2 linked regions of the Pedosphaera parvula Ellin514 genome follow. The protein of the gene in region 1 interacts with the protein of each later gene in a pairwise test. Links are inferred from orthologs where the notes say so. Each region holds a gene or a part of one and is shown on either strand. Other genes may lie near its edges. The genes, in order: CFLAV_RS06835 and rsfS.

What was found.
Region 2: the proteins of CFLAV_RS06835 (region 1) and rsfS interact in binary tests that used the Escherichia coli proteins (3 or more experiments, as listed by UniProt). The link is inferred for Pedosphaera parvula Ellin514 from one-to-one orthologs.

The regions. Positions count from the first base shown.
Region 1 is NZ_ABOX02000006.1:167,380-182,258, forward strand. Bases 2,753-5,660 are described here. They hold CFLAV_RS06835 (ATP-binding protein), read right to left. Parts: upstream 4,791-5,660; coding sequence 3,714-4,790; downstream 2,753-3,713. Other genes in these bases: CFLAV_RS06830 (DUF5682 family protein), read right to left, coding at 2,753-3,695; CFLAV_RS34545 (DUF5691 domain-containing protein), read right to left, coding at 5,005-5,660. In the rest of the region: CFLAV_RS33935 (cupin domain-containing protein), read left to right, coding at 1-186; CFLAV_RS06825 (VWA domain-containing protein), read right to left, coding at 195-1,349; more of CFLAV_RS06830, read right to left, coding at 1,362-2,752; more of CFLAV_RS34545, read right to left, coding at 5,661-6,528; CFLAV_RS06845 (SWIM zinc finger family protein), read right to left, coding at 6,525-7,868; CFLAV_RS06855 (HEAT repeat domain-containing protein), read right to left, coding at 8,507-9,277; CFLAV_RS06860 (PP2C family protein-serine/threonine phosphatase), read right to left, coding at 9,287-9,901; CFLAV_RS06865 (GxxExxY protein), read right to left, coding at 9,930-10,292; CFLAV_RS06870 (glycine zipper family protein), read left to right, coding at 10,692-11,345; CFLAV_RS06875 (nucleotidyltransferase domain-containing protein), read right to left, coding at 11,364-12,134; CFLAV_RS06880 (nucleotidyltransferase domain-containing protein), read right to left, coding at 12,171-13,088; CFLAV_RS06885 (AAA family ATPase), read right to left, coding at 13,090-14,208; CFLAV_RS06890 (RNA ligase family protein), read right to left, coding at 14,205-14,879.
Region 2 is NZ_ABOX02000023.1:74,777-89,716, forward strand. The notes cover bases 3,961-6,929. They hold rsfS (ribosome silencing factor), read right to left. Parts: upstream 5,650-6,929; coding sequence 5,272-5,649; downstream 3,961-5,271. Other genes in these bases: CFLAV_RS17770 (PhoH family protein), read left to right, coding at 3,961-4,138; CFLAV_RS17775 (DUF4149 domain-containing protein), read left to right, coding at 4,233-4,766; CFLAV_RS17780 (PUR family DNA/RNA-binding protein), read left to right, coding at 4,836-5,147; nadD (nicotinate (nicotinamide) nucleotide adenylyltransferase), read right to left, coding at 5,755-6,339; CFLAV_RS17795 (platelet-activating factor acetylhydrolase IB subunit), read left to right, coding at 6,456-6,929. In the rest of the region: CFLAV_RS17740 (MFS transporter), read left to right, coding at 1-184; CFLAV_RS17745 (methylated-DNA--[protein]-cysteine S-methyltransferase), read right to left, coding at 197-685; CFLAV_RS17750 (hypothetical protein), read right to left, coding at 694-1,230; CFLAV_RS17755 (hypothetical protein), read right to left, coding at 1,241-1,462; CFLAV_RS17760 (hypothetical protein), read right to left, coding at 1,473-1,925; CFLAV_RS17765 (glutathione S-transferase family protein), read left to right, coding at 2,161-2,844; more of CFLAV_RS17770, read left to right, coding at 2,825-3,960; more of CFLAV_RS17795, read left to right, coding at 6,930-7,208; CFLAV_RS17800 (carbon starvation CstA family protein), read right to left, coding at 7,257-9,665; CFLAV_RS17805 (GNAT family N-acetyltransferase), read right to left, coding at 9,724-10,176; CFLAV_RS17810 (Smr/MutS family protein), read left to right, coding at 10,256-10,537; CFLAV_RS32585 (CHRD domain-containing protein), read left to right, coding at 10,656-11,843; CFLAV_RS17820 (O-methyltransferase), read right to left, coding at 11,915-12,613; CFLAV_RS17825 (DNA-3-methyladenine glycosylase I), read right to left, coding at 12,615-13,175; CFLAV_RS17830 (amidase), read left to right, coding at 13,281-14,940. UniProt on the Escherichia coli protein: Functions as a ribosomal silencing factor. Interacts with ribosomal protein uL14 (rplN), blocking formation of intersubunit bridge B8.

The sequences.
Region 1 (14,879 bases):
AATCTCGGTTCGAGTGCCAACCTTGGAGTTGTCGGCGCTTATCCTGGCGGCCAACCATGGGATATGAATTATGGCCGGAAAGGCGAGCGTCCGCAGGCTGACCATAATATCGCGCACGCTCCATTCCCTGAAGCTGATCCCATCTACAGTCATGAGGGCCCAATCTTCCAATATTGGAACAGTTAACCTCCAGTCTACTTCGTCACGGCTACGTTTCGTGTCGCCGCCCATTGTCCAATATCCTGTTTGGAAATCGCCGCCGCCATAAGCTCCGGAAACAAATCGGGGGTGCAGGCAAATGAAGGAATCTCCATGCCGGCAAATGCTGCGGCGTGTTGATGATCAAACATCGGAGCCCCGTCATCATTTAACGCCAGCAAGGTCACCACCTGCGTCCCCGCAGCTACAATGGATCCCATGCGTTTCAACATTTCCTTGCTGTTGCCACCTTCATAAAGATCGCTGATCAATACAAGAATTGTGTCCTGCGGTTGGCGGATCAATCCCTGGCAATAGCTCAATGCCTTGTTGATATCCGTACCACCTCCCAGTTGCGTGCCAAACAACACATCCACCGGATCACTCAGCTTATCGCTTAAATCCACGACTGCCGTATCGAACACCACCATCCGCGTTTGCACTGCTGGCAGCGATGCGAGTACCGCGCTGAAAATTCCCGCGTAAACCACCGAAGTTGCCATCGACCCACTCTGATCCACGCACAAAATAATGTCGCGAAGCGATGAGCGCTTGCGTCCGTAACCAATCCGTGTTTCTGGGACAATCGTGCGATACTCCGGTTGATAATGTTTCAAGTTGGCCCGAATGGTGCGGTTCCAATCAATTTCATTGTGCCGCGGCCTGCGATTGCGTGTCGCGCGATTCAAGCTCCCCATCACCGCCTGTCGCATCGGATTCGCCAGTTTCCGTTCCAACTCTTCAACTACCTTCCGAACAACCATCCGTGCCGTTTCCCTAGTCTTGCTCGGCATGATGTTTTTCAAGGCCAACAGATTCGCCACCAGGTGCACATCCGGTTGGACTGCCTGCAACAATTCCGGCTCCAGCAACATCTGCTGCAGATTCAATCGTTCCAATGCATCCTTCTGCATCACCTGCACCACTGTTGAAGGGAAGTAAGTCCGAATATCTCCCAGCCAGCGCGAAACGTTGGGATTCGAACTGCCAAGTCCGCCCTTCCGCTCGGACTCATAAAGCGCACCCAATGCCTTGTCCATTCCAGCGTCGGTTCCGGACAGCCCAAAGCCTGTCCCGTCTGCCTCATCTCCACCCAAAACCAACCGCCACCGTCTCAATCTTTCCTCTTTATTCTGTGTAGCTGTGGACATGGTAAATTCCCTTTAGTTTTCAATTCCCAACAACTTTGCAACCAACGGCAGAACCTTCGCTGCGCGTTCCTCGTCGAAATCCATCTTTTGCACCTGGCTTGCAAGCTTTGACGTTCCGCTCCGCACTCGTTCGCCCATCTGCCTTCTTTCGGGTGCGGAGAAGGTCGAAAAAGTTCTCCGCAGCAGAGGCAGTAATGCTGTAAAGGTTTCATCCTTCAACTCGCAAACCCACTCATCCAACACCTGCCACAACGATTCATCGTGCAGGAGCAACAATCCGCTTCCTTTGAGAAAACCTTCCACCCAGGCCGCCGCCTGAACAGGCTCATTCGCGGTGGATAATGCCAATCCCATCCGCCGCGCCGATTCCTCCCGGCTGAAAACTCCCGCATCCATCAGCAGGCGACAACACCGCCCCGCTAACAATCCGTGAATTCCTTGCTGCTGCGAGAGTTGTTTTAAAACTGTCTGCCACGCCTTGAGATACTCTTCCTTTTGCAACAGTGAGAGCGCACTTTGAACCGCCAGCAAACGTTCGAACATATCTGCTGCCGCCTCATCATCCAGCGAAGCACATGCTACCGGCAACCCAATGCAAATTCTCGCCACCAATCCCGAAACAATCTGATCGATCAACGTCGAGTCTGTCTGACGCACGTTGCCATATCTTAAAATCTGCGCCAATGGCGGCAGCGCGGCCATCAACTGCGGCACATCACTCGCCACCGCTGCTTCGTTTTGCAGCCGGACCATGATATGCCGAATCGCATCAGGCAAATCAGCCAGCAACGTTTGGTCCAACAACGCCGTCAATTCCGGCAACGCCGGCGCCTCCTCTGCCAATTTATACGCCCGACCCGACGCCGCACTCGCCACCGTGTTTCCCCAAATGGCTGCCTCAATAATCGCGACCGCAAATTCCGGCTGCCATCGCACGCGCCACACTTCGTGAAAAGTCCCTTTCTTCCCGCTCGCCCGCTCTGCCTGGCCCCATGGAATGTTCAATAAATTCAGTCGATGCAACAATTGGCTCCGTCCAAGATCCGTATCTTTGCGTAAGTCCAGGTCCAGCATTTTCTCCAAAGCCTCCGGCGGCAAACGCAGTCGTTTCTGCTCGCGTTGCAAATCCTGTTGCAATGGCACCACCGGCGTTTCATCCGGCACTTTGCCCAGACGCTCGCTCACCACGAGCTTGTCATGGATCAACCGCAACGGCAGATGTTCGCCGTGACACAAAACCGTTTGCGTTGCTTCATTTAATTCGGGCAGGCCGGGCAGGGGACGACTCCTCACTGCCGCCAACGACTCCGCCAGCCGCACGGTTTCAATCACGCTAGCTGACGACGCATCCAAATCTTCTCCGCGCAGCAGATGCGCCACCCGCGTCAGCCACTTGATGATAATATCCTGCGTCTCCGCGTTCCTGCCTTTCTTGCCATCCCGGCAATCCCACAGGTGCTGATACCATCCCGGCGATTCAATCCCCGCGCCATAACCGCTCGCAAACGCCAGCCGCCCGTAAGTCCACGGCACCCACGTCGCCTGGACCTTCACTTTCAGCAATCCTTTCAGCAACTCCGCGTCCTCCTTCGCCGCTGGCATTTTCGTCAATGCCGGCGCATGCCAAGCTCCACACACAACCGCTATTCGCTGAAATCCTTCCTTCTCCGCCACGCGAATGGTCTGCCGCATGTGCGCTTCACGTCGTTGCTCGCGAAGCGGATTGAGTATCGCCAATGAAGATTCCAACGACGCCTCGCGTAATGCCGTCATTGCCTCCAGAATCGCTTCAAACAGTTCCGTGCTATTATGCCGATGCTCCACCATGTGTTCCCACCAACGCTCGCTGTCGCTATAACCCGCCGCTTCCGCCAGGTGGGCGAGGGGATCACGTTGCAACAAGGCTTTCAAAGCAGGTAACAATGCTGGCTCTATCGGCTGTTCCTGAGTAATTTCGCATTCCTCACACTCTGCTTCCGCATCGGCTTCATCACCTTTGACTGCGATCTCCTTTGCCTCCAAAGCTTCCTCCGCCAATTGATGTGTCAGCGGCAAATCCATGAAGCGCACCGGAACATTTTTGCCGAAGCCATATCGCAGGGCCTGCCATTCGGGCGAGAACACCGCAAACGGATAATAAACTGCCTGCTTGGGATTCTCCGGCACATAGACGAGCAACGCCACCGGCGGTTCCATCTGTTCATGCATCAGCAGCGGTAGCGCTGCTTCCGCATCGGGTGGACCTTCCACCAAAATCATGTCAGGCTTCAACGCTTCCAGCGCCTCGCGCAAACTCCGCGCTGAGCCGGGACCATGATGTCTTATACCAAAGATATGAACCGACATGGTGATATCCTTCCTGGCTCAATCGTGATTTTTGCAAGCCCGGTACAAATCCTTCCAACCGTCCCGCTCCTTCACCACGGTTTCCAAATATTCCTGCCACACAACCCGGTCTTGAATCGGATCCTTCACCACCGCTCCGATCAAACCACTCGCCACATCGGCCGCCCGCATCGTTCCATCGCCAAAATGCGCCGCGAGTGAAAGCCCATTGTTCACCACTGAAATGGCTTCCGCTGTGCTGAGAGTTCCCGTGGGCGATTTCACCTTGGTTTTTCCATCCGCTGTCGCTCCGCTGCGTAACTCGCGAAATACCGTTACGATCCGCCGTATCTCCTCCAAGGCTGGTGGTTCGGCCGGCAATTCCAGCGCGCGCCCCAAACTCTCCACCCGCTGTTGCACGATGCTCACTTCTTCCTCGATCGAATCCGGCAGCGGCAGCACCACGGTGTTAAAGCGCCGCTTCAACGCGCTCGAAAGTTCATTCACCCCGCGATCCCGATTGTTTGCGGTGGCAATCACATTGAATCCTTTCACCGCCTGCACTTCTTCTCCCAGTTCAGGAATTGGCAGTGTCTTTTCCGACAAAATCGTGATCAACGAATCCTGCACGTCAGCGGGAATGCGTGTCAGTTCCTCGACCCGCGCAATCTTTCCCTCCTGCATCGCGCGCATCAATGGACTCGCCACCAGCGCCTTCCGCGATGGCCCCTCCGCCAGCAACCGCGCATAATTCCAACCATAGCGCACCGATTCCTCACTCGTTCCCGCCGTGCCCTGCACCAGCAACGTCGAGTCCCCCGCAATCGCCGCCGCCAGATGTTCGGCGACCCAGGTCTTCGCCGTGCCCGGCACTCCCAGCAAGAGCAGCGCCCGATCCGTCGCCAGCGTCGCAATCGCAATTTCAATCACCCGCCGGTTGCCGATATATTTTGGCGACACCACAAACCCGTCGTCCAGTTTTCCACCCAGCAGGTAAGTCGCCACTGCCCATGGCGATAATTGCCAGCGCGGCGGACGCGTCTTCGTATCCACCTTCGCCAGTTTTGATAATTCCTCCGCATACTGTTGTTCCGCATGTTCCCTTAATGCATTCATAATGTTTTATTTCAAATTAAGTCGAAGTTTTTCCCGTTTTAAATTGCGGCAAATGATTGGCGGACACGAGAGATGGCCTACGCGGAACACGAAACACGCAACATACAGTTTCGAACATTCCATGACGCTCGTTCCCATTTGAAATTGGAAATTTGTCATTCGAAATTAAAGTTGTGCCGTTAACTGCCGTTAGCTCCGGTTAACTCGTGTTAACTCACGTTTCTTTCAACGCCACCACCATGTCATGCCGGAATTGTACCATCGCAATAAACTGATCCACCACTTCCGACCACAAATTCCAATGCTTCCCATCCACCGGCCAGCCCTCCGCCAGGTTGCCCGCGAGTCCCGGGTCCATCCACTTGCCCACCGCCACCAGATGACTGCGCGCCATCCAATCACCCGATTTTGCAAGTTCCTTCGCCTGCAGCGCCACGGCCTTCGAAAACTCCTTGCTCCACGGCCCACCGGCCTTGGCCAGCATCGATTCGAACACCAGGTCCACACTCCAGCCGCTCTCAAAAGCTTTCAGTATGCACTTCTCCCGTTGCTCCGCTGGCAGCACCGAAAGCAACTCGCCCGTTTGCGGCAGCATCGTTTTCTTCTCGCCAGTTTCCATCAGCAACGCCTCCGCCCAAACCGCATCGCGCGATTTCACCGCCGCATTCGCCCATGCCTCCATCAACAACCCCCGCCATTCCTTTTCGGCGGCTGCCATGGCAATCAACTCCTCGACCGTCATTTGATATTGCGCACTCCAAAAGCCAATCGGCACATTCTCAATAATCTGCTTCAGCCAAAATGCCTTCTCGCCCAGTCCGGAAAGTTTCCGCGTTTCAATCCCATCCCGCGCCATCGCCTTGTCGCAGTCAGAAGGCAATGTCACCTCAATCTTCGCTTTGCCGGCTTTGCCTTTCTTCCCTTTATCCGCCGCCTCGATTTTCACCAGCGGTTGCAACCGCTCCATCATCCTTTGCGCGAACCGCGACTCCGGCAACCGCGCCAGCAAGCCAGCGGCCGCCTGACGCACTTCCTTCCGCTTATCATCCAACGCACTCTCCAAAAAATTCTCATCAGCTACGCTCAACCCAAACTGCATCGCACCCACAAACGCCGCCCGATCCTCCGGTGACTCCTGAGCCCACGTCGATTGCAACAACTCCCGGCTTCGTGCCGCCTCACGCTTTCGTAGTCGTTGCAAGAAAGTCAATCGCGCCGCCCGGCTTCCCGTTTCCCAAATCGCCTCATCCTCCACCGCGCCCGCCACCCAGCTCCAATCGGCATTCTGTCCCGCCAGCCATACTCCCCGCTGGCCAATCACTTTCAAAATCGCTTCCCGCCACTCAGCATTTTTAGTCCCGACATCCAGCAACGCCGGCAAATCCTCCGCCTGCACGCGCTTCCCGCATTCTGCACTCGCCGCCAGCCATTCCGGCAACACCTCACCGAAACGTCCGCCCAGCATCTCCTTCAAAAACGCCGCTGCCCGCGCACTGCAACCTGGCAAAGTCTCTTCCGCCGCCGGTTCCACTGCTGTGATCTTCTCAATCCCTGGCACCCGTCCGACTCTTTGATGCAGAAATAACAATCCCGCCGTTCCCAGCAGTTGCGCTTCTGCCGGTTGCTTTTCGAGCCTCGAAAGTATCGCCTGCAACGGTTGTTCCGCTTTCGGTAAATTCCCTTGCCGCTCCGTTCCGAGCAAAGCCACCTGCGCCAGTTGTTGCACCGTCTGGTTCATGCTTCCTCCCTCTGCTTTCGACTCCACAAATGGGCAAATCGTCCTTCCGCCGAAACGCTCACGGGTTGCAGGAAATCTCCATCCCACTCGCCAAAAACCGTTACCGCTCGGCCACCGCTCATCGCCAGTAATTCCCAACCCTTCGCAAAACTCGGTGTCAATGGCACGCACCGTCCTTCTCCATCGCGCAACTGCCACCGCTCATCCCTTCTCACCGGCACCACCGCACTCAGGCGCATCGGAAATTGCTCAATCCATGGATGCATCGCCAACGCCTCCGCATACGCCGCCATCAAATCCGCAATGCTGGCCTGTCCCGGTATTCCATCCAAATTCTTCGACACCCCACCGCGCTCCTTAATGATCGCCCGCATCGGGTAGGCCGACGGAAAATAAACCACTTCACCCTCGAAAGCCGTGCCCGGCACGAGACTCGTGTCCAATGGCTGCGTCAAATGCGCGAAATGCAGATGCATCGCGTTCCGTCCGCTCTGCTTCCCATGCAGCCACGTCCGTTGCACCCGGATTTTGTCCTCCTCTTCCAACGTCCTTCCCAGCACCAGCCACTCATCCTTCACACCCGAATTGCCGAGCAATTCATCCTGGTTCTGCGTCCACCCGATCAATGTCCGAATGTCGTTTTGCAATTCCACCGACAATGTCTCAATGCGTTGAAATCCTTCACGCAACAAATGCAATCTACCCAGTTGCTCCAGCAATCGCTCCGGCCACCCTTCACCCGACGCCGGAATTCCCGACAACTCCCGCACGCGACGCGCAATCCCCGGCGCCTGCGCATCAATCATCCGCGCCGCTGTCGATTCCCAAAAACTGTTCGGCCGACCCTGCGCTCCCGCCAATCCCTGCCGCACCAGGTCGCTCATCCAAATCTCCAACTCCTTCAATCCCGCCGAAACCTTCGCCTCCCGTTCCGCCACCCGCTTCTTCTGCGCCTCAGGATCGCTGATCTTCTCCCCGGCCTGCGCCTTGGCCACCTTCTTCTCCGCCCGTTGCGTCCGGCCCGCGAGCCATTCGTTCACCCAGTCCGGTGGTGTTCCTTCCGCCACCGCACCCGGTTGACCTGCCAATATCAGGAATAATCCCAGCGAATGCTTGCACGGAAACTTCCGGCTCGGGCAGGTGCATTTGAAGGCTGGCTCATTTAAATCAATGCTCGCCTGGTAAGGATTCTTCCCGCTCCCCTGGCACAAACCCCACGCCGACTGCCCGTCCCGCCCCATCGACACCCATTTCCGCGGCGATGCCAATTCCTTCCCCGACTTCGCCGAACTCGCATCCGGTGCCAGTGATAAAACTTTCTCAGTAGTCCAAGTATCCATAAACCTTACGGTGAGAGTGACGCCCTATAATCGTGCATTCACTTTTAAAATCAAATCCAAACACCGCCCACGATCACGCAATTCAAATCCCATTTCCATTCGTGTTGTTTCGTGGCCAACTGTTTCTCCGACTCCTCGTTCAATCCACGGTTCCCTATTCTCATACCCACAACCTAACCAGGGGGGTGGGACATACGTTGTCCACCCCTTAAAATAATTTCAAAAATCTTTCTTTGATGGCCAGCTACTTACGAGAATGTTTAGAAAACTGACTATCCTTTACTGTTGAAAATGGCTCGACCACAATCGGGCCGGCATCATTATGGGTGTTAATTCCAAATAAATCCCGCTTCCGCCCCGTTTTCCCACGCTGAAAGCGTGGGTGTATGGAAGCCCAGGGTCCAGCCCCGCCTTTGGGGGCGCAACCCTGGGTAAAATGCAAAATGAAAAATCCCCGCTTCGGCCCACGATTTTAATTGTCTCAACGCACGCGCCCGAAGCGGAACCCGCCCACCCAATCCAGCGCCATTCAGTTTAAGAAAAATTCGTGCCATCCTTTTAGCGTTAATTAGTAGTATCAAGCCGATGGATGAAAACAATCTTGCCGTCTCTCATGCATTTTGGTCAAACCACATTGCTTAATGTCTCCGAAATCCTTTTTCCTCTAGAATCGAATTGATCTCCGGATGATCAAATTCTTCGGCTGCTTCCTGAGCATATCCGGGTAATTCTCCCTCTGGATTTTGCAACTCCTCAATGATTAGTCGTACCACACGCTCATCCTTTCTCCGCGCCAAGCCGACCATCGCTTCGCCTTTTGCGTCTGGATACTTGTCGTTCAAACGATCAAACAATGCTTCTCTGATTTCGGGCGAATCAACATCGATCATTGAGCCCAATCCAAATGTTGCCCAGTCTCGAATGTCCTCGTCGGAATCCTTTGAAAGTTCAATTAAACCTTGGATGGCTGTTGGATCCGTTTGACACTGCAACCCATGTGTCACCGCATATCGAATGTCAGCATTTGCATGATTCTTTAAATTCAATAACAAATTGATGGCGCGCGCCTCCTTCAGATGCCCTAAAGCGAAGCAAATCGCTTTGATTACCTCGACCGACTTTTCCCTTTCAAGCGTTGACATCAACATGTCCCCTGACTCCTTGCGAAATGGCAGTGCCGGTGCGCCCAATTGCCCGAGCACATTGGCCGCCAAGATTCGCTCTTTTTCCTTCTCGCTACGAATCAGGCTTCTCACTACTTCAAAAACCTCGTGACCCCCGCGGCGTCTTAACTCTCTAATTGCGTCCCAGGCCAGATTTTCATCCTCGGAATCTCGCGCAATGGCAATGAACTCCTGTACCACTTTGCCCTTTAGTTCATCTGGATTTTCCATCCCTGCATTTTGCATGGTTGCAATCTATCCGTTTGCCAATATCACCGCCACATCATCCTGCAAATTCCCCGAAGGTAACCTTACCAACTCCACCAGTGCTCTGGCCGCACCTCTCGCATCAGATGCCCTGACCACCTCACAAATCCTCTCCGCCCCGGTATATTTGAACAACCCATCCGTTCCCAGCAACAACGTGCCTTCTCTAAATTCTTTTCTGAACGACACCACATTCACACGGCCACTCCCAAGGAATGGCTTTCTAATCTGATTCTCCGTCAACCGCTCATAACTCCCCGCACCAATCAACCAAGCCTCCGAATCCCCCACACTCGCTCCGACAATCACATCTCCAGCCACGACCACAATCACCGCCGTCGTTTCACCTGCCACTGGATCAGCTGCAATCTCTCGATCGATTTCCTCCAAGAGTTGCGAGCAGGCGAGGGGATCCATCGTAATCAATCTGGCAACATTTCCTCGCACCATATCGATGACCTTTTGCGCCGCCTCTGCACCACCACTCCTGCCACCCGCACCATCCGCCACCACCAAAATCGTCGTGCCGAATTGCTCAATGATCTCCCCCCGATCCTGCAACTCCACATTCCCCGCCTCAATCAACTTCGCTGTCTGAATCATTCTACTCCTTCAATGTCAGAATCCGGGCTTACACAACAACCCACCTATACTCCAAACTTGACCCGCCGAAATTGACAAGCAATGCGCGCTCCTTCTTTGTTGCCTGAAGGTGGTGTTTGACTTGCGCCTCCTCCTTCGACGTCAACGCCGTCGTCGCCCGTAAATCCACGATGATTTCTCCATGGCAAACAAGACTGGCTTTGTAGAACACGCCCAAGGGTTTCCCTTTGTAATAAATCGGGAATTGAACATCCTGTTCAAAAGGAACTTTCTGCATTCCCAATTCCACCGCGAGGGCCTCCTGGTAAACCTCTTCCGGAAACCCGCCTCGCAATTCACGATGCACCTCCGTGCAGGCCTTGATGATTTCATTTTGCGAATCCTTGTTCATAGTTACTCAACATTCCGAATTCGCCCCCGCTATGCCAGCAAAAAGTGTCACCTCGCAGGGCCGCCCCACGCTGAAAGCGTGGGAGTACGGGAGCCCAGGGTCCAGCCCGTCTTTCGGGCGCAACCCTGGGTTAAATTAAAAAGAATCGCCGCTTCGGCCCACGATGCTAATCAACTCCACACACTCATCCGAAGCGGAACCCACCAGCGCAATACAGTGCATCCATCTCGGGCACTCAAGTCTCTATCGAAACCGGTGGGGTATTCCTCAACCAGAGAGTAGGCCTTCACGCTACTACCCCATTCGCATCTCTCAATTAAACTCACGTAAGAAGGAGTTTTACCATCAACCACAAAACCATCCAGGCCCAGGCTCTGGAACACAACCATTGAACAACTTATGAAATTTACCGCTAAATATTCCGCCATCCTCGGCCTCATCATCCCCATGCTCGGAACCGCTTACGCTCAAACCTCCGCGCCACCAGCCCAGGTCACCTCGTCTTATGCACCCATCGTCTTTCCTGCCAAAAACCAAACCCCGGAGCAGATGGACAAGGATAAGGCCGATTGCTACGCCTGGGCCAGGCAACAAACCGGCTACGATCCGGTCGCTGCCTCCATGCAGGCCCAAAGCCAGCCTTCGCAGCAGGTAATCTCGCAACCGCCCGCAACCTATTCCCAGTCAGTCCCTCCACCACCTCCACAACAAGGCGGCGCAGTCCGTGGCGGAGCGAGAGGTGCAGCCGGTGGTGCGGCCATTGGAGCCATCGCTGGCGATGCCGGTAAGGGTGCGGCCATTGGTGCTGCGTCAGGTGGTGCCATCGGTGGCGTCCGACAACGCCGTGCCAATGAAGCCCAACAACAACAAGCCGCCGCGCAACAGCAGGCCATTGCCCAGCAACAGGCAGCCCAGCAACAAGCCGCACTCAATCAACAAGCTGCCCAGCAACAAGCGTCAGCCAACCAGCAGGCCGGCAACCAACAAAAACTCGACGCCTACAAACGCGCCTTCGAAGCCTGCATGGAAGGCAAGGGTTATACAGTGAAGTGAGGCGACCATAGTTCCGACTCATTTCGATCCCAACCTCAATCGTTTCAACAACGAATCCAGCGCTCCCTTGCCTGAAGGCACTTCGGGCAAGGAGCTTTGCTGATACGCATTCTCCAACTCCGCCCGCAGGCGCTCATATTCCTTCGTATAAAACTCCATGTCAGCGTCCGCGAGTGTGGACTTCTCCGGCCCACCCAGTTTCCGCGCTACCAAGTCATGGATATACGAAAGCTTGAACTCCTCGTTTAAGGTCACCAGGTTCGCCTCAATCTGCCCCGTCCTCATCAAGTGAATCCCCGTTAACAGCACGCGATACACATAAAGAAGCGGCTTCACGCGACGCGGCCGCTCCTTGTCGAACAATTTCCACTGCGTCTCCGCAAACCCAAAGTAATGGTGACTGTGATGCTTGGTGATGCACAACTTCCCGATCTCCTTCAGCTCCTCATGCTCTGGCGTCGTTTGAATGATCAGTGGCGAATAAAGTTGCTCCAGCACATAACCATTCTTCTTCAGCATCAAGCCAAAGAACTTTTTCGCATCATGTGTCACCAGATCAAACTCCAACCCATCCTCAATCTTCGAAACCTCAATCGTCTCACGCCCGGTGCTCAGCCCAATCACCTCATTCACCGGCAGCACATGCACCCCGCGCAAATCATAATCCGAATCCGGCGACGGAAATCCGTACAGATGCGCCCCACTCACCGTCACAAAGAGCAGGGGATACAGCTGCTTCGCCGCTTCCGCTTCCAACCTTTTCCTGATTTTCTCTTGAATAACAAGCATCTCAAGTTCCTCCAGCAAATTATTCCAACTTTCATCTTATCTAACCATGGTGCCTCTTGCCCTGACCAGAAAAGTATTCACCTTCTCATAATCCGGCCGCTCCGGCAGTTTCGTCGCTGCATACGCCGCATCAAATTCCTTGTGCAAACTCAACCGCCAGGTGTTCACTTCTGCCCAAGGCAGCTCACCTCGTTTAATCGCCAGCAACTGTTCCCGATGCTCACCCACACGCACCGGCACCACTCCTTCTTTGAGCGCCGTCACACCGGATAGCAGCAACCGGATCAAATGCATCGCATGCTTCCATTTAATCTCGCCCCGTGCCCGCAAATCCTGTTCCAGCTTTTTAAACTGCGACATCACGTAACCATTGTAAGTCTGGTAAATCACCTTCGAGAGAAAGCTCTCCCGTATTGCCAACAACTCCTGCGCCAATGGCGTCGCCAATTCAACCAGCGGTGTATACAGGCATTCCAAAATGTTCGGATTCGCCTTCAACGCCAGCACCAGGAATTTCTGCAACTCCCAGTAAGCCTCTTCATTCTCCGGATTTTCCAATTGCTCCGGCACCCCATATAACGACCAATGCAATTCCGCAGGCGGTAAATAAATCCCGCGCCGATCCGTATCTGACTCCTCTCCCTCCAACCCATACGCCCGCGACCCAACGACACACCGATAAATCACAAACGAGTAATAATCTATCTCCGCTGCATGCGGATTTTCCGCACCAATTCCTTCTCCCTTGAATTGCTTCAATAATGACAATTGCTGACGACTGAATGCCCCTTCGGTTCCATCAGCGAACCGAACGCGGTAAGAATGCGTCCCATCCAGCGGCGCTTCAACAATCACGCCCACCGACCCGGCAGCATGCAAAAGCTCTCCCGTCGCCGACCTCAATTCCGTCCGCGTCACTACTTGAGTTCCCGTTGGTATGATTAAATGCATCATGCTAAACTTCTCCCACCAATGTCAGACCATGACACTCCGTGATTTGCGGCGGCTCCAGTTTTTCAAGAAGATGATGAATTACCTTCTCAGGAACACGTTGCTCCCTCCGCCGATTCCGTTCCAGAATATTTGATATGGTTGGCTCGATGTAAACGATCTCAATGCGCGCTCCATAATCTGCAAACAAATCAATCCACCGCTTGCGCGTCTGTTGCATTGTGTTTGTCGCGTTAAATGCAAAATCCCTCCCGGCGCGCAAGTGTCCCCGAACTTCCTCCCGGGCAGCTTGAATTACCTTTCCCTGATTCTCTGTGGCATCAATGTCCAAATCCTCTCGAATCTGATCCAGGGCCACCACCGGAAGTCCCGGCTTGTGCTTCTGCAACCACGTATCCTTGCCCGAGCCAGGTAAACCAGACATCAAGGTCGCAGTGCATTTGTAATCCTCGCGCGGAATATAATGCAGGCTTGAAAGCTCCTTGCGATAAAACAGGAACCGCGCGTGATCATTTGCAAACGAATACGCGCGCTCAAAGCATTGATTTTCTTCCGCAATGATCTTCCAAAAGTGCAGCTTCTCCTCAGGCCGGCTCGTCTCCTCCGCTTTACGACCGCGGGTGTCTGCTATCGAGAATAGATAAAGCAACCGGTTGTTCAGCAACCAGGAAAGTGAAATCACTTCCTGAACCTCGTGTCCTTTCTCGAGCAGATAAGGCGGACGTCCATGGTACCGCACCAAATGCACAATCTCCTCCCGTGTGTTCAGGTCAACCTGCAAGTCGCGGAGAACCTTGCGCGCCAACGCCGCCCCAACAATCGAGTGCTTCGGCGACCGGGTGCGTCCTGAATCCGGATCAATCTCCGTCGTTGCCGGTTTGCCGCAATCATGGAGCAGGGCAGTGAACAGCAGCTTTAACTGAGAGAGTCGATCCAACGCCCGATACTCTGCCAGCTTCGCAACTTCGTCCCAAACCATCTTGGTATGCGTCCACACGTCACCCTCCGCATGCCATTTCGAATCCTGCCCGCAAGCTGCCATCGCAGCAGCCCATGACTGCTTTTCAGCCCAGGTGATAATCTGCGCATTCGTCGCATTTATAATGTCCCGCCACGTTTTCATTCCCAAATATTCACTCCCTCAATCAACAGGTTTTGCACCATGGCCTGATGCTGCCAATGTTCACTCCGTTTTACCTTTTCAACAAATTCCGGGCGCACCATTTTTGCCCTGCCTGTTACTCTTCCCTCAGTTTCGATTCTGAGATATAGCCCTTCCATCAATGTATCCGTCCCGCCGCTGATGGGATTTTCAAAGGCGCTGTCAAAAGCCGAATTACCAACCAAATCCACCAATTCCTCCAAAGTCGACTTGCCTCTTTGAATCACCGGCACCGTCTGAATGCGGGTGCCTTCAAGCATCTTCAGCCGGGTCTCCAGATTAAGAAACTCGCCGGCATCCTTGTCGTAAATATCGAACTCAAAAAAATAATGGGGCAAACCGCGATAATGCACCGAGTGCTTCGCATACAACCATTCTCCATAGAGTATGAAGCGACTGCCTAACATCTCTTCGAAGGCATTTCGTTTCACCGCCGTCCATTGCTTGAACAAATCATATTGCGGATGCATGCCCTCAGTGATTTCGTGCCCTCGACACTGCAACACCATCCTGCCCGCGGTTGTAAAGTGAATGCCCACATTAGTCCCATCCAACTTCTCTTCCACGATCAAAGAAGGATCTTTGATACACGCTTCGGACTCTTTATGTCCAAGGTGTTTATCATCATCCGT
Region 2 (14,940 bases), on another replicon or contig:
TGGCAGTCTGGCAGGAATCGCCCTGGGCAGGTTGCTGGATAACAGCCTTGGAAATTATTTTTACTTCATGGCTCCCTTCGGAGTTATTGGTGGACTCCTCATGATCTTTGCCTGGGGTAAAATGACTCCTAAAGCTACAACTAAACCAACTCCCTCACCGCTGCCAGTAGCCACGGCCAAGTAAAATACTTTCGTTCTATTGAAAGTATTGCGCCCGCTCGCGCCCCAACAATCTGCGCTTCCAATCCATCCCCCCGGAGAAACCTCCGATCCTGTGATGGGCAGCCAGCACTCTATGGCATGGGATAAGGACGGGTATCGGATTCGCTCCACAAGCTCCACCTACTGCGCGCACAGCTTTGGGTCTCCCGATTATGGCGGCAATTTCTCCATAGCTCCTGGTCTGGCCTGTTTTGATTTGCCGCATCGCTTGCCAGACACTCTGTTGAAATTCTGTTCCCACAGCCAGGTCCATGGGAGGCAATTTTTCTGGCACCCTTCCGTGTAAGACCTCCTTCAAGGCTTTCGCTGTAATATCATGCCACTCGCTCACCCGCACGGCAGATGCCGCCTCTGAAACAAACTGTTCCCTCGACGTTTCAGGAAAATTTAATCGAGCCAATCCCTGCTCGGAATAAGTCGCAACAAAGTCCCCATCTTCGGTATGAATCACCAGGCTTTCCATGAACCGCCTCAATGATTCTTCACAAACATGACGATAATTCCCAGCAGACCGAGGAACAGCAGGATAAAAAAGAATAGAAACCGATTCCGCGCCACGCGCTTCTCATACCGCATCGGCCTCAATCCTTGAATGCTGCCTGCGGCCAGATAGCTGACCAGCTTGGGATTGGCTGTCGATGGTCCGCGAAAGTGATTCTTTATCCGCCGCAGTAGCGCTGCGAGATCATACTTGCGAACCCCCAGCTCATTATAATGTTCGGATGTGGTTTCCGGCTCCCCTTGGGACTTGAGCCGGTTTTGATTCACCTCTTCAAACACCGGTTCACCGGGTGTTGGCTGAGGGGCTCCGGGTTTGGCAATCGAAGCGGATGATTGATCTGCGGGTCCGGCAGCAGAACGGGTTTTCGAAGTTGATTCTTCCAGCTCTTCACTTTTCTCCACGTGGGTGCTGAGCCGCTTGATTTGAGATTCAAGGGCAGCAATCTGCTCATTCAGCGCCCGTGCGCGTTCATTGATGGGATCAGCTTTTTTCTTGAACCATCCCATGGGGAAAATCTTAATGATGTTGTGACAAAATCACCAGCAGAGCGGCGAACGCCAGGGAAGCCACAAGGGCCAGTGGCCAGGTAAGCGCCAATCCCAACTTGCAAAGTTGAACAAAACTTTGATTGGCAAATAATGATTTCGCCTGACTCCGTCCACCGCCGGATTCAGCGCCTTCTTCCATCGCCTTGCCTGAAAGGATGGAAAACTTTAACCGTGCAGCGTTCCACTCCATGCGGGCATTTTCAATGGTTGTCAGCGCCCGGGTCAGTTCCACACTGAAGTTCTCCTTGTTCCAGGTTTCTTCGTGGAGAAACTCTACTTTCAGCAACGCATCCTTCAGGTCGGCCCAGGGTCTTGGACATTTGCTCGGCATCACGTCTGGCATTGAATTCAGCCTCTTCCAACAGGCCCACGCCACGGGTCAGGTTTTGAACCATTTCTTCCCGGCCATTCTGGTATTCCGACTGGCGTCGGCGCGTTTCCTCCAAAGCCGCCCGCTCGCGTTCGAGCTGCTCCTGGACTCGCTTGAGCTCCGCCAGTTTCTGCTGGGTTTCCCCGACTTTGGAATCCACTTCCTCACGCGTAGGAGGACGATTTGCCCCACCCCAGGCACCGGCACCCGCATTCTGCGGAGTCTGGGGCCCGGATTGGTAATCGTTATCCACAAAATCTGTCGCATCAAAGTCCGAGGACATGACGCAACTTTAGACTTTGACATCCAGACTGTAAAGCAGTCTATTCTCCGAAACGGCCCGCATTTCGGCGCTTTTTATCGGATTCCCTGATCATGCAAAAAACCGGGTGAAAAAATACTTTTTCCAGCCCGGGAATTCCACTTGTCAGCCACTTTGGCTGGATTTAACCTAATCTCGTGCCCGTTAAATCGCCCTGCTCTAATGACCCCTCAAGCCAGATTGGAAATCATTTACCATGGTTGAATTAATTCAGTTTCCCTGGAGCCCTTTTTGCATAGTCCAAAGGCGAATCCTGGAATATTCTGGAGTCTCTTTCAAAATCACCAATATCCCCAGTTCAGACCGCTCAATGGTTTGGCGTTTGACCAGGGAGCGCTACTACGGTGTTCCTGTCATTCGCGATGGTCGCAATATCGTTTTCGAAACCGACAATAATTCCCAGGTCATTGGCAAGTATTTGGATGACCGGTTCAGACTCGGCCTTTTCCCGCATGAATTGGAGGGACTGCAATACCTCATTTGGCGCAATATTGAAGATGAGATCGAAGATTTGACTTTCCGGCTCAACGACATCTACTGGAAGGAGATGGTGCCAGCGAAGGAACAGGTTGCGTTTTTACGTCATAAGGAACGCAAGTTTGGTCGTGGCTGTATCGACCAGTGGCATTCCCAGCAGAAGGCATTCATAGCCGAGCTGACTCATCGACTGCTTCCCTATGACCAGATGCTCATGGACAAGCCATTCCTGCTGGGTGAGCAACCTCGCTTCGTCGACTTTGACCTTTACGGCATGCTGGGCAATTTTCTTTATTCGGGACACTACCGACTGCCGGCATGTCATGCCCGTCTAAAGAAATGGTACCAGCGCATTGAAAACATTAAATTCGAAAAATCCTCACGTGAAAAATTACGTTCTTGATACCAATGTCCTTCTCCATGATCCAAACAGCCTGCTAAACTTCGAGGATAACAATGTCCTCATTCCCATCGAAGTCATTGAGGAAATTGATCGCTTCAAACGTGAATCTTCCGAGTTAGGTCAAAACGCCCGCACAGTCTCGCGTTCCCTCGACAGCTTGCGCGAACAGGGCAGCCTGAACGAAGGAGTTGAACTCGAAAATGGCGGATGCCTTCGCATCATATTTCAAAAGAAGCTAAAGAGCGACACCACCCAGGCTATCTTCACAGACAACACGGTCGACAATCGCATTTTAAGCCAGGCCCTGGCTATTCAGAAAGCTCATCCCAAATCCCACACGATCCTGGTCAGCAAAGACATCAATCTTCGCATCAAGGCAGATGCTTTGGGCCTTCAGGCTGAGGATTACGAAACCGATCGCATCCAGATCAAAGACCTTTACACCGGGATGTTGGAGATGATGGTCAGCGCAGAAAAAATGGCCGCGTTTCGCACCAACGGAGAATTGGAATTGAATGGTGGCAACACCTACTTCCCCAATGAGTATTGCACGCTCATGGAGGAAACAAATCCCAAACGCACGGCTTTGACCAAGGTGGATCCAACGGGCAAAAAACTCGTTCCCATCATCGACAACCGTGAAGGAGTCTGGGGCATCAAACCGCGCAATCGCGAACAGCATTTTGCTTTTGACGCTCTGCTGGATGATCGCATCAAATTGGTCACCTTGATGGGTAAGGCAGGCACGGGCAAAACTCTTATGGCCATGGCTGCCGGTTTGAAAAAAACCGTATTGGATCGTGAGTTTCGCCGGCTGGTGGTTGCCCGCCCCACCATTTCTATGGGCAAGGAACTTGGATTTTTGCCAGGCTCGTTGGAGGAAAAATTGGCGCCTTGGATGCAGCCAATTCATGATGCCCTGGAGATGCTCAGTGACTTGAACATGGGCCAGGAAAGCCGTCGCAGCAATGATCTCATGCGCTCCGGCAGCATCGTGGTGGAAGCCTTAAGCTACATCCGGGGCCGCAGCATCGCCCACCAGTTCATGGTCATTGATGAAGCCCAAAACCTGACTCCGCTTGAAGTGAAGACCATCATCACCCGCGTCGGGCACGGAACAAAGATTATCTTTACCGGCGATCCTTATCAGATCGATAACCCTTACGTGGACTCCTCCTCGAACGGGTTCAACTATATCATCAGTAAGTTCCGCTCTCAGGCGATAGCTGCCCATATCGAACTACAAAAGGGCGAACGCTCGGAATTGGCTGAATTGGCCGCCAATCTCTTGTAACTGTCCTCAATCAGGCAAATCCAGCGCCGTTTCAACTAAATCTTGTGTTGAAACGGCGCTTGGCAGAAGCCCTAATGTTCTCTATACTGTTTAAGTGACTGGCTTCTTGAGAGTTATGGGAGTCGTGAACGCCGCGATCTGGTTTGGCGCGGCAATCTTCTTCACCGCAGTGATCGGACCCGCAGTTTTTTCCCAGGAAACGCACAAACTTTTTGGAGAAACCGCCTTTCCTTACTATGCGGGCGGAATTGCCATGATCATGATCCGGCGCTATTTCCTGCTCCAAATAATCTGTGCCGCAGTTGCTCTTTTGCATTTCCTCCTCGAGAAGATTTCGTTTCAAAGGAAGTTGACCCGATTCACCCTCATTCTGCTCCTAAGTCTTTTCGGACTTGGCTTGATCGGTAGATTTGGATTTTACCCCAAAATGGAGGCTCTGCGGCAAACAATGTATTTCGGCCAGACGGCCGAACAGAAAGAGAAAGCCCGCTCCACTTTTGGTGCCTGGCACGGCTTTTCCCAGGTCGTGAACCTGGTCATGATCGGCGGGCTCTTCATCTATCTCATACAGCTCAATAAACCAGTGGAATCGGTTCGTTACGGCGGGGTTACAAAGTTCCGAGGTTGACAAATCCGGAACGTGTCCGACCTTGTAAAGGAGAGGAATGCCCTGGGTGGGCATCTAAAGAAAAAGCGTATGATTTCAAATGACCGTCCGTCACCTTACGGGAATCGTTCTTACGGGTCTTTTCCGCCAAAGCCACCTGTTAACGAGGAGACAATCAAGACGGATAAAATTCAAATTGAGCGCAAAACATTTGTGTTTACGCTGAAGGAGAATCCACGCGGCCGTTTTCTCCGCATTACTGAAGATGTTGGCGGCAGACGCGATACGATCATTATTCCAGCTCCAGGTCTGGAGGACTTCAAGAGGCTGCTCGATGATATGGTAAAGGCTTCAGGCGATAGTCCACCCAAAGCTGAAGAGGAAGGAACTCAACCAGAATAATGGATTGAGTTCTTTGCAGGCATCTACACCAAAAAGCAAATAATCGATAAGGTTCACCGCTTTTTCAAAAAAGCGTCAGTCAGCCGTTATTTTTAAATGCGTCTGGACGTAAAACTTGGTCACACTAACCAGCTTCAGACACTGCCGCCTTGGCCTTACGACGGGGCTTAATTTTTGGCGCATCGCCCCAGAGTCCTTCGAGATTATATTTTTCTCGAACGTCTGACTTCATGACATGCACGATCACGTCAAAATAATCCAATACAACCCATGCCGTTTGCAGCGTGCCATCCACGGCTCTTGGCCTCAGATTGTGTTCTGTATGTAGCCTTTCCGTGATTTCATCCATGATCGCACGCAAATGCGGCTCACTGGTTCCCGAAGCCACTACGAAATAGTCCGTGACCGTGGAAAGCGCCCGCACATCCATGATCACAATGTTCTCCGCTTTACGGTTATCAGCCAATTCCCGGCAAAGTAATGCCAACTTTTTCGAATCCATCTAACGGAACAATGGCTCATCTTGGCGGAGAAGTCATCTCATAAATAGTTGCCAATCGACAGCCGGTAATAAGGGATGCTTTTACGCCGCCTCTGCCCAAGGCGCTCACAGATAAAGCTTATAATTGCGTATGGCCTCCGCCACAGCCGGAGCGACAAGATTATCTATCGACAAGCCCATTCTCACCCGTTCACGGATCTGGGAGGCCGATACGCCCAAAGGAAAACCTTGTAACGAATGTCCCCGAAACTCTCCGGGGAACACTGCTTCAGGTTGGCCAGGCCGTGGAATGACAATGAACTTCAGTAACCGCGCCAGTTCCTCCGACTCTCTCCATTTATGCAACGAAGACACGTGATCGGCTCCAATGAGGTAATACAACTCCGCATCCCCAAACCGCCCGACATAATTCCTGACCGTATCAATCGTGTAGGAAACTCCACCCCGCGCGATCTCCTGCTCATCTATTTCGTAGTTGCTTTTGCCAGCCAACGCCAGACGCAGCAAGCGGAGTCGTTCAGCGGCTGGCGTAGGTGCCATGCCCGGCTTGAACGGGGATTGCGCAGCGGGAATAAAAAACAACCGTTCCAACCCCATCTCTTCACAGGCAGCCTGCGCCACCAGCAGATGGCCTAGGTGCACCGGATCAAAAGACCCGCCGTAAAGACCTATTTTCTTCTTCGTGCTCACACCGAAGCAAGGTTCAAAGCCCGAACGCCATCGGTCAAGCTCAACTTCATCTGAATAAAATCCTCAGTTTAAAAGAAATCCTTGCCACAATTCACTTTTCCTCTTTTTCTTAAATCATGAAATTTCGCACAATTCTTTATTCCCTCCTCCTTTGTTCAGCCACAACCATCTCCTTCGCCCAAACGTCCACTAACAAGCCGGACGCTAAACCTTCAGTTGCCGCCGAATCACCAATTATCCCCGTACCTCGCGAGGGCAAACCCTTTCAGCGCTATCAGGCCTTAAACGAGCGCGTGAAAACAAACCAGGGCGACCTGGACGTGCTCTTCGTCGGCGATTCCATCACCCAAGGATGGGAAGGTAACGGCAAAACAGTCTGGCAGAAATATTACGGCTCCCATAAAGCGGTGAACATCGGCATCGGTGGTGACCGCACCGAGCACGTCCTCTGGCGCCTGGAACATGGCAATGCCGATGGCATGAAGCCAAAAGTCACCGTGTTGATGATCGGTACCAACAACTCCGGCAAAGGACGCAACACTCCTTCAGAAATTGTTGAAGGCGTTACCGCGGTGGTTCACAAACTCCAGGAAAAATTTCCAGAAACTAAAATTCTGTTGCTTGGCATTTTCCCTCGTGGAAAAGACTTTAATGAACAACGCGGAGACATCAACCAGGTAAATCAGGCCATCCACAAACTTGAAGACAACCAAAAGGTGTTCTTCCTCGACTTCGGCCAGGTCTTCATCAATGCCGATGGCTCCATCTCCAAGGACATCATGCCCGACTACCTTCACCCCAACCAAAAAGGTTACGAACTCTGGGCCGAAGCCATGGAGCCAAAGCTGAAGGAACTTCTGGCGAAATAAATCCGTTCAGGCTTGTTCCACTACCGCTTGCTGCTGTTCCCAGCTCGATCAGCAGCAGCGGTTGATCCCATCAAAACGCTTCTCGGTGACTTCCACGTAAAGTTGCTCCGGTGTCTTCTGGCCGCAAATCTCAGTTCCTCCCGCGAGCAAATCCACCCGCACCTTGCCTTCTCTAGGCGACACGCAATTACAGGCTGCCGCCTGTTTCTGAGCGCGTTCTAAATGCGCCTCACCTGACAACTCCTTCAGCAAGGCAAAGCCCAAAGTAATCAGTCCAACAAGGTGCAACGGCTTCGCTTCTACAATTGAATAATCCGGCAACCAGACGGGCTCGCTCTCTCGCAAAGTCGCCAGCTTCTTTCGCGCCAGTAGCAACACCCATTCGCGCACGCTTAACACCACAATCAAAGTGACCAGTAACAGAAATATCGCCACCACCACTGTATCGACAATCTGGTTCACCCGCTCGATCCGATTATTCCGCACGGCCTGCTCCGCCTTCTTGATTGCCTCAGCATCTCCGCTGTTCTGCAACGCACTGGCCGCCGCCTGTAACGCCGGCAACTTCCCGTCCAGCTCAGTCGCAATCTGCAAAAATCCTATGCGCGGAAAATTCGGGCGATCCTCGTGATGCAATATCTTCTGATAACCCGCCGTCATCGTCACTGCCAGCAACCAGATTAATGGCACCAATGTCGCCAGCGCCAAAACCGGCCTGCCAGCGTCGGAGGTTAAACCTTCACCGCTGGACTTGGTTGCTGGTTGCAATTGCATCTTCAGAATAATCGTTGTCGCCAGGCATAGCGCTATCGCGGCCAGTAGCTGGTTCGCGATCCCGAACAATGGCCATAACGCCTTCACGCCACCGTTCGGATCCAACACTCCCTGAATCAGAAAATAGCCCCAGCCCGCAACCATCAAAATACTCGCCACTACATTGGCAGCCACGCTCTTCGTATCGCCCAAAGGTTTCCACAAGCCCCCCAACATGTCCTGCAATAAGTAACGTCCCACTCGCGTTCCGGCATCAAGGGTTGTCAAAATAAACAACGCTTCAAACATCACCGCGAAGTGATACCAAAGATCCAGCCACCTGCCGTGCGTCACTTTCGAAAGTATCTGCGACATCCCCACCGCCAGCGTCGAGGCTCCGCCCGTGCGACCAAACAGCGTCTTCTCCCCGCTCTGAACGGCTAGTTCCTGCATGTGATCCACTGTAACTGGAAAACCCCACGCACTTACTTTTGCCACCGTGGCTTCAGCGGGTCCTGGCACATTCATGCTCAGGTAAACGCCAGGATCCAGTGTGCATGCCGCCACCAGCGCCATGATCGCCACCAGCGATTCCAGACACATTGCGCCATAACCAATCGGCCGTGCATAACCTTCCCGCGTGATGATTTTCGGCGTGGTCCCACTCGCGATCAATGTATGGAAACCACTGATCGCCCCACAGGCAATCGTAATGAAACAAAATGGAAAAATCTTGCCAGGCACCACTGGTCCTGACCCATCCACAAAGTGCGTAAGCGCCGGCATATGCAATTTGGGCAACACCAAAAAAATTCCCACCACCAACGCAAAAATCGTCCCCAACTTCATGAACGTGCTTAAATAATCGCGCGGCGCCAACAGCAGCCAGACGGGCAACACACTCGCCGCCAGACCATAAATAAGAATCGTCCACGCCAGATTCATGGCGCTCATGGTAAACACCGAACTCCAATACGCATCTCCGTGCACAAACCGTCCACCCCAAACCGCCAGCAAAAGCAAAGCGACACCAAACACTGATGCCTCCATCACCTTCCCCACCCGCACGAAGCGCATGTATCCGCCCATGAACATTGCAATTGGAATGGTGGCTCCCACCGTGAATACACCCCACGGACTTTCCGCCAGCGTCCTCACCACCACCAATGCCAGCACGGCCAGCAAAATAATCATGATTGCCAGAATCGCGATCATCGCGACGTATCCCGCCGCGGAGTTCAACTCCTCCTTCACCATTTGTCCAAGCGATTTCCCATTGCGCCGCATGGAACTGAACAGAATAACGAAATCCTGCACCGCCCCTCCCAGCACGACACCAATCAAAATCCACAATGTCCCGGGCAGATACCCGAACTGCGCTGCCAATACCGGCCCGACCAATGGCCCCGGTCCAGAGATCGCCGCAAAATGATGGCCAAAGACAATCCACTTGTTGGTCTTCACGAAATCCTTGCCGTCATCATGCACCTCACAAGGCGTTGCCCGCCGGTCATTCAACATCAAAACACTCGCCGCGATCCATTTGGAATAAAACCGGTAACCAATCGCATAAGTGCAAACCGCAGCAATGAGGATGTAAATCGAATTGAGCGCTTCCCCGCGATGGAACGCCAAAGTCGCATAGGCCCATCCTCCAGCAATCGCCAGGATGAGCCAAAACAATGTAGTGGCCAGTTTCTTCATCGATCAAATGTGTAGCATTAGACTTTTAACCAGAATCAGGGCCTCCCGACTAGGGAATTTAGCGAATCGCCTTCTCAAAAATTCGATAGTGCGTCTCCTCCATCCCGAGCTTGGAGTACGCCCGGTGCGCCCTGCTGTTCTCCTTTTCCACATACAACCGCAACGAACACACCTCTCCTGATTCCTTCGCCAACCGCTCCACGTGCTCAAATAGCGCTTTGAACACTCCCTGGCCCCGAAACTCTTCCTTCACGAAAACACTCTGTATCCACCAGATATTTCCATTGCGCCAATCGCTCCATTCGTAAGTGACCAATGTTTGCCCAACGACTCCCGCTCCCGTCTCTTCGGCAACGAAGTAAACCCCTTTGGCCGCAGCTTTCAGCAACGCCCCCACCCCTTTCCGCACGGTCTCCGGTGCGAGCTTCAGGTGCTCAGATTCCCATGCCAGCCGCAGGTTAAAATCAGCAACCACCTCTGCATCACTCAAATTGGCTGTGCGAATGTTCATAGCCATATTTTGATGATTTAATGGAAACGTTTAAAGCACGAAAACTTGTTTAGTCCCCAGCCATTCACCATATTTGATCATGGACGAAAACGAACCTGTCCAACTGCCGATCGACGGAGTTTTGGATCTGCACACCTTTCGACCGCGCGAGATCAAAGACCTTGTTCTTGACTACCTCGCCGCCTGTCAGGAGCGTGGCATTCTGCAAGTCCGCATCATTCATGGCAAAGGCAGCGGCAACCTCCGTCGCACGGTTCACTCCATTCTTGGCAAACATCCTGAAGTCATTTCCTATTCGCTCGATCATCCACAATTTGGTGGCTGGGGAGCAACCATCCTGACGCTACGAAAAAAAGCCTGAGACGTTTGGAGCCGGTTTTCCACGTTTTAAGTACGTAGGTATTCACCCCATACTGGAAATGCCCGGTTTATGGAAACACTTTGCCGTCGTTGAAAACCCTAACTAAAACGTACGGATTATGAAACAAGCGGCTACTCTGCTCCTACTCACCTCCTCGGTACTCATCTCTCATGCCGATATCGTAAAATTCACTTTGGGACCAAACGGCCTGAATCCTTCTAATGCAGTTCCAGCAGTAACCAACAGCACGGGTGCCGGGGACAAAATCTCTGGAGGCATCTGCTTTGATACCACAGCCGCCACTCTGAAATTTAATTTCGGCTATGGTTCCGCTGCGGGATTCAGTGATCTTACTGGCCCGGCTTCCTCCGTCCACATTCATGGACCTGCTTCCGCATTTGAAAACGCCGGTGTTCAATTTGACCTGACGCCCTTTTTGTTCCCGTCTATAGATCCTTCCAAAGGCGGCACAGTTTACGGCTCCTTGGGTATGAACTCCGAACAATCGTCCAATCTTCTCGCGGGACTTGATTATATCGAGATTCATACCACGGCAAATCCTGACGGAGAACTCCGTGCTCAGTTGATACCAGCCTTGGTCAGCAACACAGCCCCTGTGCTGCTCTGTCCCGGGGATGCCACGGTCGAATGCAACGGCCAACCGATCAACCTGACAGCTCATGTATCCGACGCTGAGGGAGATGCTTTGCAGGTGATTTGGAGCCTGAATGGTTCGCCCGTTCAAACCAACAACATCGCGGCCGGTGGCACGACCAATGGAGTCGACGTAGTCCTGGCAGCCAGCTTCGATCTGGGCACCAACATGGTTGGAATTGCCGTCTCCGATACTGCCGGTAATTCCACCTCCTGCTCCAGCACTATTGTAGTGCAGGATACCACACCTCCTGTAATCAGTGGATGCACCGTGAGTCCCAAGGTGCTCTGGCCGCCCAATCACAAGCTGATCCCTATCGACATCAAGATCCGTGCGCTCGATACCTGCGGCTCCGCCACTTGGAAAATCATTTCTGTCGAGAGCAATGAACCAGTGGGAAGCGGCAATGATGATACAAAAAAGAACGATCCGAAGGGCAAAGACAATGGCAAGGGCGGCAATGGCAGCGGCAATACCGCGCCGGACTGGATCATCACCGGTGATCATTGCGTTCAATTGCGTGCGGAACGCTCTGGAAAAGGCAAGGGCCGGATATACTCAGTTACCGTCCAGGCAACCGATGCAGCCGGTAATACTTCGGCCCCAAAAGTGTTGACGGTAACCGTGCCTCACTCGCAGAATGGCAAGTAATCAATCTCAGTAGTCGGAATCCATAACGAACGAGGGACCTGCAAAGGTCCCTTTTTCCTGTACCGACTTCGCTAACCCAATACGCGGCACATATGCACGCCGTCCCCAATGGAAAGCAGCACTGATTGCACTCGTTTGTCTTTGGCCAGCTTGCGGTTCAACTTATCAATCGCCTTCCCGTTCGGATGTTTGATGCGTCGCTTGGTCCCCAGCCTTCCGCCCCAGAGCATGTTATCAAATAATATCAACCCGCCGGAACGCATTCTGGGAAGCACTAATTCGTAATAAGTGTCATAACCCGGCTTGTCTGCATCGAAGAAAGCGAAGTCGAATTTGATCCCCGGCTCTAATTTCTTTAACGAATCAGCCCCAGGTCCCAGTCTCAGTTCAATTTTTTTATCCACGCCGGCTTTCTTCCAATACTTGCGGGCAACATTGGTCCACTCCTCGCTGGCATCCAGGCAGAGCAATTTGCCGCGCTCCGGCAAACCGCGCGCAATGCAGATGGAGCTGTAACCTGTGAAGGTCCCTATCTCGATGGCGTGTTTGGCGCCAATCGCGGCCACCAACATGGTCATGAAACTTCCCTGATCTCGTCCAATGGACATATGGGAATCTGCCTCAAATTTCTTTTGCGTTTCCGCCCGCAATGCATTCAACACGGCGTCCCCCTCCCGACTGCGCGCGTCAATCAGGTAGGTATAAAGCTTCTCGTTGAGCGGAACGTACTTCAATCCTTTGGTCCTACGATGCTTAAGGTGTGGCTTCATGTTATTTGCGCTTCTTGAATTTAAAACAATCTGTCGTGTGATCATTCACCATCCCGGTCGCCTGCATAAAGGCATAACAAATGGTGGACCCGACGAATTTAAACCCTCGCTTCAGCAAATCCTTGCTCATCGCGTCCGATTCCGCCGTTCGGGCTGGAATCTCCTTCGTTGTGGGCCACGCGTTGAGTATCGGTTTGCCTCCCACGAATTGCCAGATGTACTTATCAAAGGAGCCAAATTCCTTTTGCACGGCGAGAAATGCCTTTGCATTGGTGATGGTGGACGCAATTTTCAGCCGGTTACGAACAATGCCCGGATCAGCCAAAAGCTGCTCTACCTTTCGTTCCTCATACTTTGCAACCAATAGAGGATCGAACTGATCGAAGACTTTTCGATAATGCTCACGCTTCTGTAAAATAGTGTTCCAACTGAGACCCGCCTGCGCCCCTTCCAGCACGATGAACTCAAATAATTTCCTGTCATCATGCTCCGGCACGCCCCATTCCTCGTCATGATAGCAGACCATCAATTCACTTTTTGCCCAAGCACATCTCGTTTTCATCAATCTCGGCAGGATTGCACCACGAACGAATTAAATTGGGAACACTTTAATTTGAGCAAATTTCCCATTGCCAGTTTCACCCCCGTTTGTCCCAATAGCAGCCATATGCGTCAACTGATGCCACTCATCCTCCTAAGTATCCTCTGCGGCGCGACTTCGTCATTCGCCGATGCAGATACCAACTCCATTACCGTGGAAACCGTTACTCAGGCGGCCAGGTTGACTGGCTTGCAGTTCTCAGATGCCAAATATCGACTCATGCTTCCCGGACTCCGGGACCAGGTTGCCTCGTATGAGGTGCTGCGAAAATTTCCCCTCTCCAACGCCGTTCCTTCGGCAATGTTGTTCAACCCAATTCCAGTCGGCGCAAAATTTGATGTGCACCGCAAAAAATTCAAGCCAGCCTCGCCGGGAAAGGTGCAGCTGCCGAAAAACATGGATGAACTGGCTTATTATTCCATTGGTGAACTGGGTGCATTGATTAAATCCCGCCAGATAACCTCTGTTCAACTCACGAGCTTCTTCCTGGAGCGATTGAAACGCTACGGCCCCAAGCTGGAATGCATCGTCACGCTTACCGAAAGCCTGGCCCTGCAGCAAGCGCGGCAGGCTGACAAGGAAATTGCCGCCGGAAAATACCGCGGTCCGCTCCATGGCATTCCGTTCGGGGTAAAAGACCTGCTCACGACCAAAGGTATTCCCACCACGTGGGGAACTGCTCCATATAAGAACCAAATTATCGACGAGGACGCCACCGTTGTAAAACGACTTCAGGACGCCGGTGCCATTCTCGTCGCCAAACTCAGCATGGGTGAACTCGCGTGGGGTGAAGTTTGGTATGGCGGCATGACACGCAACCCTTGGAATCTTAAAGACGGCTCCAGCGGTTCCTCTGCTGGTCCGGCAGCCGCCACCTCCGCCGGTCTTGTTCCCTTCGCCATCGGTTCTGAAACGCATGGCTCCATCATCTCTCCTTGTGACCGTTGCGGCATCACAGGCCTGCGCCCCTCTTATGGTCGAATCAGCCGCACTGGGGCGATGGCCTTGACCTGGTCGATGGATAAACTTGGTCCCATTTGCCGCACAGTCGAAGATTGCGCCATTGTATTCAACACTATCTACGGCCCGGACGGCATCGACCAGACTCTGTGCGATCTTCCCTTCAATTATGAAGCCAAAGCCCGGTGGCAGAAACTTCGCATCGCCTACTTGAAGAAGGATTTTGAAAATGAAAAAGGCGAGCGTAAAGAAAATGATGCCGCGACTCTCGCGAAGCTTCGTTCGCTCGGGGCGACCCTCGTTCCTATCGAACTTCCAAAACTTCCGATTCACGACATCTCATTCGTCATCTCTGTGGAAGGGGCCGCCGCTTTTGATGATCTCACCATCAGCGGTCGCGATGATCTCATGAAACGTCAGGGTCAACATACATGGCCCAATGCTTTTCGTGAGGCACGTCTCTTCCCGGCAGTAGAGTACATCCAGGCTACTCGTGTCCGCTACCTCCTGATTCAGGAAACCGCTCGCGTTCTGAAGGACGTCGATGTTTTCGTTGCGCCTTCACTTGCCGGCGACAGCGAATTGCTCACCAATCTCACCGGTCATCCATGCGTCGTCGTGCCCAATGGCTTCTCCAAGGCTGGCACTCCTACGAGCATTTGTTTTATTGGCAATCTGTTCAAAGAAGCTGAAATTCTCGAAATTGCCAAAGCTTATCAGGATTCCACAGACTTCCATAAAAAACATCCCGACCTCGATAAGGAGC